Regions from separate parts of the Streptomyces sp. NPDC047117 genome, predicted to be linked through region 3. Evidence: riboswitches for the same ligand, from Rfam matches in the RefSeq annotation. Region 3 holds a riboswitch; each other region holds the start of a gene.
What was found. A riboswitch is a leader RNA that binds a small molecule or an ion and turns the genes downstream of it on or off. The one in region 3 is predicted to bind cyclic di-AMP.
Positions count from the first base shown of each region.

Region 1: linked by a shared signal. The riboswitch ahead of ABZ840_RS20560 (C40 family peptidase) and the one ahead of ABZ840_RS15975 (NlpC/P60 family protein) in region 3 are both predicted to bind cyclic di-AMP.
Region 2: linked by a shared signal. The riboswitch ahead of ABZ840_RS36295 (transglycosylase family protein) and the one ahead of ABZ840_RS15975 (NlpC/P60 family protein) in region 3 are both predicted to bind cyclic di-AMP.

Region 1 is NZ_JBEYUN010000010.1:49,570-52,834, reverse strand. Features, by position in the region: gene ABZ840_RS20570 (GNAT family N-acetyltransferase) at 1-612, opposite strand, end outside; gene ABZ840_RS20565 (DUF4328 domain-containing protein) at 631-1,290, opposite strand; gene ABZ840_RS20560 (C40 family peptidase) at 1,598-2,140, opposite strand; cyclic di-AMP (ydaO/yuaA leader) riboswitch at 2,144-2,374, opposite strand; gene ABZ840_RS20555 (hypothetical protein) at 2,677-2,991, opposite strand; gene ABZ840_RS20550 (ATP-dependent Clp protease proteolytic subunit) at 2,996-3,265, opposite strand, start outside.
Region 2 is NZ_JBEYUN010000033.1:32,127-35,391, forward strand. Features, by position in the region: gene ABZ840_RS36285 (cytochrome P450) at 1-412, shown strand, start outside; gene ABZ840_RS36290 (transglycosylase family protein) at 527-1,612, shown strand; cyclic di-AMP (ydaO/yuaA leader) riboswitch at 1,847-2,060, shown strand; gene ABZ840_RS36295 (transglycosylase family protein) at 2,065-2,742, shown strand; gene eno (phosphopyruvate hydratase) at 3,104-3,265, shown strand, end outside.
Region 3 is NZ_JBEYUN010000007.1:241,054-244,318, forward strand. Features, by position in the region: gene ABZ840_RS15970 (hypothetical protein) at 131-484, shown strand; gene ABZ840_RS15975 (NlpC/P60 family protein) at 576-1,733, opposite strand; cyclic di-AMP (ydaO/yuaA leader) riboswitch at 1,741-1,923, opposite strand; gene pcrA (DNA helicase PcrA) at 2,374-3,265, shown strand, end outside.

The DNA of each region.
Region 1 (3,265 bases), on a different contig from region 3:
CTCCGCGCCGACCGGGGTGAACCCGGCCGCGAGCAGGGCCCGTACGCTGGCGGCGTTCGCCGGGGCGACCTGAGCCCATAGGGGCCGGTTCGCCGGTACAAGATGGCGGGCAGCCGTCGCCAGCAGCCGGCCGAGCCCATGCCCGCGCGCGGCCTCGGGCACCTCGAACGCCACCTCCCACCGCCCCGCGACACCACGGCCGAGCACCACGACGCCGTGCCCGCCCCCGTCGGTGGTCCACGCCCGTACGTCGTCGCGATGGCGCAACGCGCGTGCGAGGCGCGGGTGGGCCGGATCGCGGATCTCCCGCAGCGCCAACGGCGGCGGCCCCGGGAGCGGTTCGGCGACCGTGAGCATGTCGACGCCCTCGACCGTACGACCGGTACGGTCCGCCAGCGCGGCCAGGAACCCCGGACTCAGCGGAGCCCCCGGCTCCCCCGGCGCGATCCGCTGCCGCACCCAGTCGGGGGAGACGTCGGCACACACGAACGCGCACCCCGAGAACGAGAGGACACCACTGTCGCGCTCCGACACCGGCGGCAGCACGGTGACGCTCCCGTCAGCAGCCGGAAACGCACCGGCGGCAGCCGCGTCCAGCACCTTTCCCCACATGTGGCCCACGCGGCGCCCCTACGCCGGTTCCGGGAGCGTGTGACGCGTGTTGGTAAGCGTGTTGATCCGTACGTGCTGCAGCGCGGTGTGCCGCCACACGAACACGATCGCGAGAACGGCGGCGGCCGCATCCAGCAGATCGGACAGGAACAGGGTCCGCACCGCCGCCCGCAACTCCCCGAACCCCTCGGCTCCGCGCATCTGAGAACTGCCGACAACGCCAAAAAGGTTCGTCGCGACCCACATCCCCCACCAGGCATTCACCACGACATACGAAACACGGCTACCGGGCGGGCTGCTGGCCTTCCAGATGTCCCCGGCGATCTGCCGCGGAAACCACAGATTGACGATCGGGGTGACCCACGCACCGACCGTCCAGAGCCGCCCCCGCCGGTGACCGTCGGGAGTGAAGACCTCGCCATTGATTCTGGTGCGGAAGAACCAGAAGAGGAACGCCAACGCGACAACGGGCAAGAGCTGAACGGAGAGATTCCCGTAAAACGAATAATCCTCATCAGCCGCAGCGAACTCCGCCCCGGAGGACTCGAATGGCTCGAAGTCCGAGCCACCGAAGTCCCCCTTCTCCGCAGCCAATTCACCCAGCACACGCAAATACCGCCCGCCGGCGGCGAGTATCAGCACGTCCACCGCAAGGAACACGCCCAGCAATACCACCACAACCGCCGCCCACCGAACCGGCGAAACAAGCGCCCCGCGTCTCCCACCACTTGCCGCCACCGTCTTTTCCCCAGGCATGGGTGTCCCCCCAGTAATCGCCGAAGCCCCCCTGGCCCCGCCCCGAACGGCACCCTCACGGCCGCCGGCAGAAGCTACGACAACCAACCCGCCCTGTCCACGCAGATATTCGAATCGTTAGGCGTTGCCCACCGGTAGCGCGCGAACGCCGGAGGGCAGTCGGTGGTGCGGAACCCCGGGGAGGCCGCCGCGGTTCGGCTCCCCGGGGTTCCTGGTGGCCTATCGGCCCTTACGCGCGGCCGTACCAGACGCTGCGGGTCCAGATGCGTTCCTTGCGGACCGAGGCCCCGGGCTTGGGGGCGTGCCAGATGCGGCCCTTTCCGGCGTAGATGCCCACGTGGTACACCGAGCGGCCGGAGTGGAAGAAGACCAGGTCACCCCGCTTTCGTGCGGAGGCGCTGATGTGCCGGACGTGGCGGTACTGGGAATCCGCCGTGCGTGGCAGCCGCTTGCCCACGCGCTTGAACGCGTACTGCGTCAGCCCCGAGCAGTCGAAGCTGTGCGGGCCCGTGGCTCCCCAGCGGTACGGCGAACCCTTCTTCGACGCCGCGACCCGCAGCGCCCGGTGGCCGGACCCCGACGAGGCCGCCGTGACCGCGGACGTCGCGGACACCGTCGTGGACGCCGCGGCGGGTGCCGCCGTCGCGTCCGCCGTGCTGCCGGGGACCAGGCCCCCGCCTCCCACCAGTGCCAGCGTGAGCACCGAAACCGCCGCGGCGCGGGACACCAGGGCGGGCACACCAGAAGCAGGATGATCATCGCGCGCAGACATGCGCACTCCTTCGTCAGCCGCCTGCGAAGGAAGACCTGTCGGGTTCGGGCAGGCGAAGATGCCCGGCCGGATGTACTGCCGCCCGAAGGCGGGCACCGGCTTCACCCCAAGGGACCGCCGGCCGCAAGAGCAGCCGGCCGGTGGCCCCGTCGTGCTCGGGTCCTCCGCTCCTGCCGGTCCACGTGTATCGACCAGACGTCCGGGTACGGCGGCAGGATTCGGCGTCCGCCCGGACCGCCCCGCCGCTGTGGCGGGGGCTTGTCGTCGGAGGGATCGTTGCGCAACGCACCGGTGAAGCCGGAGTGGAACATGCCTGGTGTGAGGGTCGTCACGCTTGATCCATTCGGGTGGACAGGGGCTGTGCGTCGAGCGGACCGAGGGCCGTACGCACCCCCGTACCGGCGCGGTCGTACGGTCCGCAATCCGACACGTCGGCGCGGCGCGCAAGTCGAGCCCCGCATCAGTCGCACCCACAGGCACTCCAACGGGCGGAGACCGATCGGGTGCCGGAGGCCCCAGGGAACGGAATCGTCCCGTCATTCCTCAGCAGGCGGCGGGACGGCGACGAGACCGGCCCGCCGCTCCCCGTCCAGCACCCGCAGCGCGCGGGTGAGGGTGTCGGCGTGCAGCTCCGTCTCGCCGCGCTCGTGCATCAGCGCCAGCGCGTCCCGCAGGTCCGCGGCCCGGCCGACGAGTGCCTGCGCGGCCCGCAGTCCCTGGTACGTGCCGTTGCCGCGGGCCGGATTGATCCGCCCCAGCAGGTCCAGCACCTGGAGGTAGCTGTCGATGAAGGCGCCTTCGGCCCTGGTCAGCGCGGGTAGCGGTGGCAGCTCGGGAGGGAGGGCGGCCATCCCCTCACCTCGCGCCGGGAGCCGTACCGGAGCCCGCACCCGGAGCCCCGCCGGACACGCCCGCCGAGGCCTTGCGGCCGCGGGTGACGTCGTCGATCAGCCCGTAGGCCACGGCCTGCCGCGCGTCGAGGATCTTGTCGCGTTCGATGTCGGCGGCGATCTGCTCGCGCGGCCGGCCGGTGTGCCGGGCGAGCAGCTCCTCCAACAGGTCGCGGGTGCGGAGCAGTTCGCGGGCCTGGAGATCCAGGTCGGTGGCCTGGCCCTCGATCGGTTC
Region 2 (3,265 bases), on a different contig from region 3:
GGAGCTGACCATCGGCGGGCAGACGGTCGCCGCTGGCGACCCCGTACTGGTCGTGCTGGCGGCCGCGGACCGGGACCCGGAGCGCTTCGAGGAGCCGGACACGCTGGACCTCGGGCGCCGCGACAACCAGCACCTCGGGTACGGGCACGGCATCCACTACTGCCTGGGCGCGCCGCTGGCCCGCCTCGAAGGCCGTACGGCGCTGGCGACCCTGCTGGCCCGGCTGCCCGATCTGGAGGCGGCTGCGGATCCGGACGATTTGCGGTGGCGCGGCGGCCTGATCATGCGCGGTCTCCGGGCCCTGCCGGTGCGGTTCACACCGGAGCAATCGGGCGCTTCGGACGGGGCGTCAGAACGGGCATTCCCGCAGGTACCGGAACGAGACAAGGGTGCGGACCAGGGCCTGAACTGACGTGGCGTCAGCGGCGTGATCTACGCGTGATCTCCGCTACACCGGCTTGAGACCGGACCGGGCCCCCGCTACCTTGCGTGCGACAACTCAAGCCGCCGCTCGAAAGGCACTCGCATGCGCTCCGGCAACGGTAGACACCGCCGCCCCCGCCAGGCCCCCGCCCTCCTGGTGGCGGCCTCCGTCACGGGTGCAGGCCTGGCCCTGCCGCTGCTGACGGCGGGCGGCGCGCAGGCCGCCGACACCGCCACCTGGGACCGCGTCGCGATGTGCGAGAGCGGCGGCATGTGGAGCGCCAACGCCGGCAACGGCTTCTACGGAGGGCTCCAGCTGACCCTCCAGATGTGGCGGGACTACGGCGGCGAGTCCTACGCCGAGCGCCCGGACCTCGCCAGCCGCTCCCAGCAGATCGCGGTCGCCGAGTCGATCCTGAACGACCGCGGCCCGGACGCCTGGCCCAGCTGCGCCGTCAATGCCCGGCTGGACGTGGACGGCCTGATACCCGACGTGGACCCGGGCGGGTCGGAGACGCCCGACCCGCAGCCCTCGGAGTCCGGCGACGAAGCCTCTGCCGGTACGGGCGACGAAGACGGCGCAGACACGGCGCAGCCGTCCGGCGACGCCTCCGCCGAGCCCTCCGGCGACGCCACGAGCCCGTCGGCGGACGAGCCCGACGCCGAGCCGTCCGGCGACGCCACCTCCAAGCCGTCCGACGGCGCCACGGACAAGGGCGCCGGGGATGCCGAGGACGCCGACAAGGGTTCCGGCGCGGGCTCCGGCGAGGACTCCGCGGGGCAGCGCGCCGGCGACTCCGCCGACCGGTCCTCCGGCGACGCTTCCACGCCCTCCGGCGACGCTTCCACGCCCTCCGGCGACGCGTCCGCGCCCTCCGGCGACCCCTCGGCCCCCGGTACCGGCCGCCACCGCGGTTCGGCGGGTGACGGCGCGGACGAGAAGGCGGACGGCAAGGGGAAGGACGGCCGTTCCGCGGGGCGGCACGCCTCGCGCGGCGGCGACGCGCACCGCGGTACCTCGGGGGGCGACGACACGTACACGGTGCGGCCCGGCGACAGCCTGTCCGCGATCGTCGAGGAGCGCGGGCTGGCCGGGGGCTGGACCGGCCTGTACGACGCCAACGAGGGCGTCATCGGGACCGATCCGGACCTTATCCACCCTGGTCAGCGGCTCGTTCTGGGGCAGTGACGGAGGGGGCGGGCGGCATAAGTGCGGCCGGGTTGTACCCAATTGGGGAAAGTGAGACATGGGTCTCGTCCCGGAGCGTTTCCGCCCGCCGTGTCCGTTGTTTCCATACCGTGTTCGACCTGCGCAAACGGATGGTTTCGATGATCGAAAACGGTCAACTGTCCTACGAAAGAGTGGTTTGAACCGCCGAGGGGTGTGTGTTTACGTTCTTCACCGCTCGCACCAAGCGAGCCCGCCGATCATTCGCCGAATCCTGCCGGTGATCGGTCGGACAACCGTCGCGCAAGCGCCGTAGGCAGGAGCGGGGGACCCAAGGTAAGTGCCGTCACCGCAGTGGAAACGCAGCGGGCGGCTTGGGGTGAAGCCGGGTGTGCGGACAGCGCATCCGGCCGGGCCACTCACAGCCCGAACCCGACAGCTCACCTCGCAGGCGTCGGTGAGGAAGAACAACCATGCTCAAGGGCAAGCACCGCCGCCCCTCGAAGGCCGTCCGCGTCGTCACGCTCGCCGGTGTCGCCGGCGCCGCCGTGGCCGTCCCGCTGATGACCGCCGGTTCCGCCAACGCCGCCTCGGTCGCCACCTGGGACAAGGTCGCCCAGTGCGAGTCCGGCGGCAACTGGTCGATCAACACCGGTAACGGCTACTACGGTGGCCTGCAGTTCAACAACCAGTCCTGGGCCGCCGCGGGCGGTACCAAGTACGCGCCGCGTGCCGACCTGGCCACCAAGGACCAGCAGATCGCCACCGCCGAGAAGCTGCTCGCCATGCAGGGCCCGGGTGCCTGGGGCTGCGCCGGTGCCGGCGGCCTGACCTCCGGTGGCCCGGCCGCGCAGGTGGACACCGGCTCCGGCCAGGCCCAGCAGCAGGCCCCGAAGCAGGAGGCCCCCAAGCAGCAGGCCGCCCCCCAGCAGGAGGCGCCGAAGCAGCAGGCCGCCCCGAAGCCGCAGCCGGTGCAGCCCAAGGCCGCCCCGAAGCAGGGCCACGGCAACTACACCGTGAAGTCCGGCGACACCCTGGGCAAGATCGCCAAGGCGCACGGCAAGAACTGGAAGACGGTCTACGAGAACAACAAGTCGACCGTCGGTGACAACGCCGACCTGATCTTCCCGGGCCAGAAGCTCGAGGTCTGATCCGCCTCTGACGGGTCCTGACAGGCCCCCGGCCGGGGCCGCCGTCCGATCGGTGCACGATCGGCGCGCGGCCCGGCCCGTGTGACCGCCCCGCCGCGACGCGAAGCCCCCGAGCGCGTCACGGCGGGGCTTCACGTTTGCGGGGCGGCTTCTGCGTGCAGGCATCCGGGCGGGCCGCCGCTCAGATGCGTAGTGCCTGTTATGACGGAGATGTCCGCCATGAAAACCGGTTCTTACCTCCCGTATTGAGGGCCTTTGGGTCCTTTTTCGTCTCACGGAAGGGGCTAGGGGCAGGCGGACGGTCCCCGGGCCGTTAGGCTCGTGTTGCAGAACTCCAGATGACACCCATGAAGGAGACAACGTGCCGTCGATCGACGTCGTCGTAGCTCGCGAGATCCTCGACTCGCGAGGCAACCCCACGGTCGAGGTCGAGGTCGGCCTCGACGATGGCAGCACCGGCCGCGCTGCCGTGCCGTCCGGCGCCTCCACCGGCGCCTTCGAGGCCATCGAGCTGCGTGACGGC
Region 3 (3,265 bases):
GGTGCCGTACGAGAGTGCGGACCAGAGGCGCGCGGCAGTTCGAGCCGCTGGTGGGTGCTGGGGATGCGCGACAGGGGGCGGGCGGACCTGCCCGCGGGGCCGTGCGGCGCCGGAGCTACGATCGACCACTATGGACGTAGTGATCAATGTGTTCGTCGCCCTGCACATCATCGGCATCGCTTCGCTGCTCGGCGGCTTCCTCACGCAGATGAAGGCGATGAGCGCGGGCACCGCCCGCTTTGTGCCCGCGATGCTGCACGGCGCGATCACGATGCTGGTGACCGGCGTCATCCTGGTCGGCCTGAACCAGATGCAGGACGCCTCGGTCAACAACATCAAGATCGGCGTCAAGCTCGCCGTCCTGATCGTCATCCTGGGCCTGGTCTACGTGAAGCGCGACGAGGAGAAGGTGGAGAAGCCGCTCTTCGGACTCGTCGGCCTGCTCACGGTCGTCAACATCTTCATCGCGCTCCTCTGGACCTGAGGGGCCTGGGACCTGAGAGTCCCGCCGTACGCGAGAACCGCGCGGCTGCCCTCGGAGGGCAGCCGCGCGGTTCGTCGTTCTATGCATTGCCTCAGGCAGGTCGTACGTTCCCGTAGATCGGCATGTAGTAGATCGACTCCACGCGTACGTTCGCGCCCGGCTTCGGGGCGTGGATCATCTTGCCGTCGCCGATGTACATCCCGACGTGGCTGATGTCGTCGTAGAAGAACACCAGGTCGCCCGGTTGCAGATCCTGCGTCGCGACCCGCGTGCCGGTCTTCACCTGGTCCCAGGTCGTCCGCGGCAGCGAGACGCCGGCCGCCTTCCACGCCGCCTGGGTCAGCCCCGAGCAGTCGTACGACGCGGGCCCGGTGGCGCCCCAGACGTACGGCTTGCCCATCTGCGCGCGGGCGAACGCGATCGCCTTCTCCGCCTTGGTCGCGTACGAACCGTCGGGCACCCCGGAACCGCTGCCCGTCCCGGAGCCGGAGCCGGAGCCGCCGTCCGTGCCGCCCGCACCGCCGTCCTGCTCACGCTCGCGCTCGGCCTGCTCCCGCGCCAGCTCCTCGGCCTTGCGCTTCGCCTCGGCCTTCTTCTTGCGCTCCAGCTCCGCCAGCCGCTCCTTCTCCTGCGCGGTCAGCCGGGACAGCAGTTGCCGGGCCTCGGTCAGCTTGCCCTGGACCTCCTGCTTGGACGTCTTCAGCGAATCCTGGGACTTCTGCAGCTCCTCCAGGCCCTTCGTCGCCTGCGCACGCTTGCGCGCGGCCTGCGCCTGCTGGTCCTGGTAGTCGGCGACCGCCTCCTGCTGGCGGCCGGTGAGCCGCTTCATCAGGTGATTGCGGTCCACGAACTGCTGCGGATCCTGCGCCAGCATCAGCTGCGCGGTCGGGCTCAGCCCGCCGGACCGGTACTGGGCGGAGGCGAAGGTGCCCAGCTCCCGCCGGGCGTCGTTCATCTTCTGGGTCCGCTCGGCCGCGGCGTCCCGCAGCTCGTCCACCTTGTCGCGCTGCGTCGCGGAGCGCTCCTTGGCGGCGTTGTACTTCTGGGTGGCGACCTCGGCCTGCCGGTACAGGCCGTCGACCTTCTTCTTGACCTCCTCTATGGAAGGTGCGGGCTTCCTGGGGGACGCATCCGCGGTCTGGGTGAGCAGCGTGACCGAGGCCAGCGCCGCGGTGGTGAGCCCGGCCGCCGTACGGCGGTGTGCGGGCACGGTGAGCATGCGGGTGCGCGGCTTGCGATGAGACGCCAAGGCCGGCGACTCCTTCCGTGGACCGCCTACCGGGTTAGCTGTCGGGTTCGGGCGCGTGAGCGCGCGCGTGGGGCGCGTGCCCACTGGTGCTACGGAAGGTGCCCTACGGCCGTACGGATCGCTCCGTAGAGGCCGATTCACCCCGGTCGTGCGTGTGGGTCCCCGGCTCCGGCTGCCGTGCGTACGAACAGTTGCCGTGCGTATCGGCAAGGGCCGTGCGTACGAACAGACCGGACTCGGCGGGGCGGCCCGTGCCGGTGCTGTCACCGACGGGTGGGGCGGGCTGCCCGGTCGGCACGGTAGCCAACTCGTGTGACTTCTGTGAAGGCTGATGTTCGATTTGCCCGCAATCTTTTCGTGACCTGATCGTGTCCGTGCCGATGTGAGGGCTGTCGCGACCACGGAATGTCCGGTGCCGTTGTCCGTCCGTGACGGGCGGCGGGGTGCCGTATCCTCCGCGCCGCTGTCGGTGCCGTCCTCCGTTCCCGTTCAGGTCGCGCTCGCCCCTTTTCGTACGGCCCTCCGGCCCTGCTCCCGCCGCGCTTCCACCCGCCCGCACCGCGCCTCCGCCGGATCCGTGAGCCCGGAATTCCGCGGCCGGGGCCGGGTTGTCGGTGGGGCGGCCTAGACTCGGTGGGCGATGAGCAGCCTCTTTGACGACAGCTTCCTGGCGGACCTCGACCCCAAGGACGAGGAGCCGCCGCCTCCCGAGGACGAGGACCGTCCGGCAGCGGAGGAGGTGCCGCACGACCTCTTCGGTGGCCGCTACGACGCGCCCGTCCAGCGGGACGCGTACTACCGTGACGGCGCCGCCCGCCCCGCCGTCGACCCGGCCGCGCTGCTGGAGGGGCTGAACGACCAGCAGAAGGCCGCCGTCGTGCACACGGGCTCGCCGCTGCTCATCGTCGCCGGCGCCGGCTCCGGCAAGACGCGTGTCCTCACGCACCGCATCGCGCACCTCCTCGGCACGCGCCACGTCCACCCCGGCCAGATCCTCGCGATCACCTTCACGAACAAGGCCGCGGGCGAGATGAAGGAGCGCGTGGAGGAGCTCGTCGGCCCGCGCGCCAACGCCATGTGGGTCTCCACCTTCCACAGCGCGTGCGTGCGCATCCTGCGTCGCGAGTCCAAGAAGCTGGGCTTCACCTCATCGTTCTCGATCTACGACGCCGCCGACTCCAAGCGCCTGATGGCGCTGGTCTGCCGCGATCTGGACCTGGACCCCAAGCGCTTCCCGCCGAAGTCCTTCAGCGCCAAGGTCTCCAACCTCAAGAACGAGCTCATCGACCACGAGGACTTCGCCGGGACGGCCGCCGACGGGTTCGAGAAGACCCTCGCCGAGGCGTACGCGATGTACCAGGCACGGCTGCGCGAGGCCAACGCCCTGGACTTCGACGACATCATCATGACGACGGTGAACCTGCTCCAGGCGTTCCCGGACGTCGCGGACCACTACCGCCGCCGCTTCCGGCACGTCCTGGTCGACGAGTACCAGGACACCAACCACGCCCAGTACACCCTCGTACGCGAGC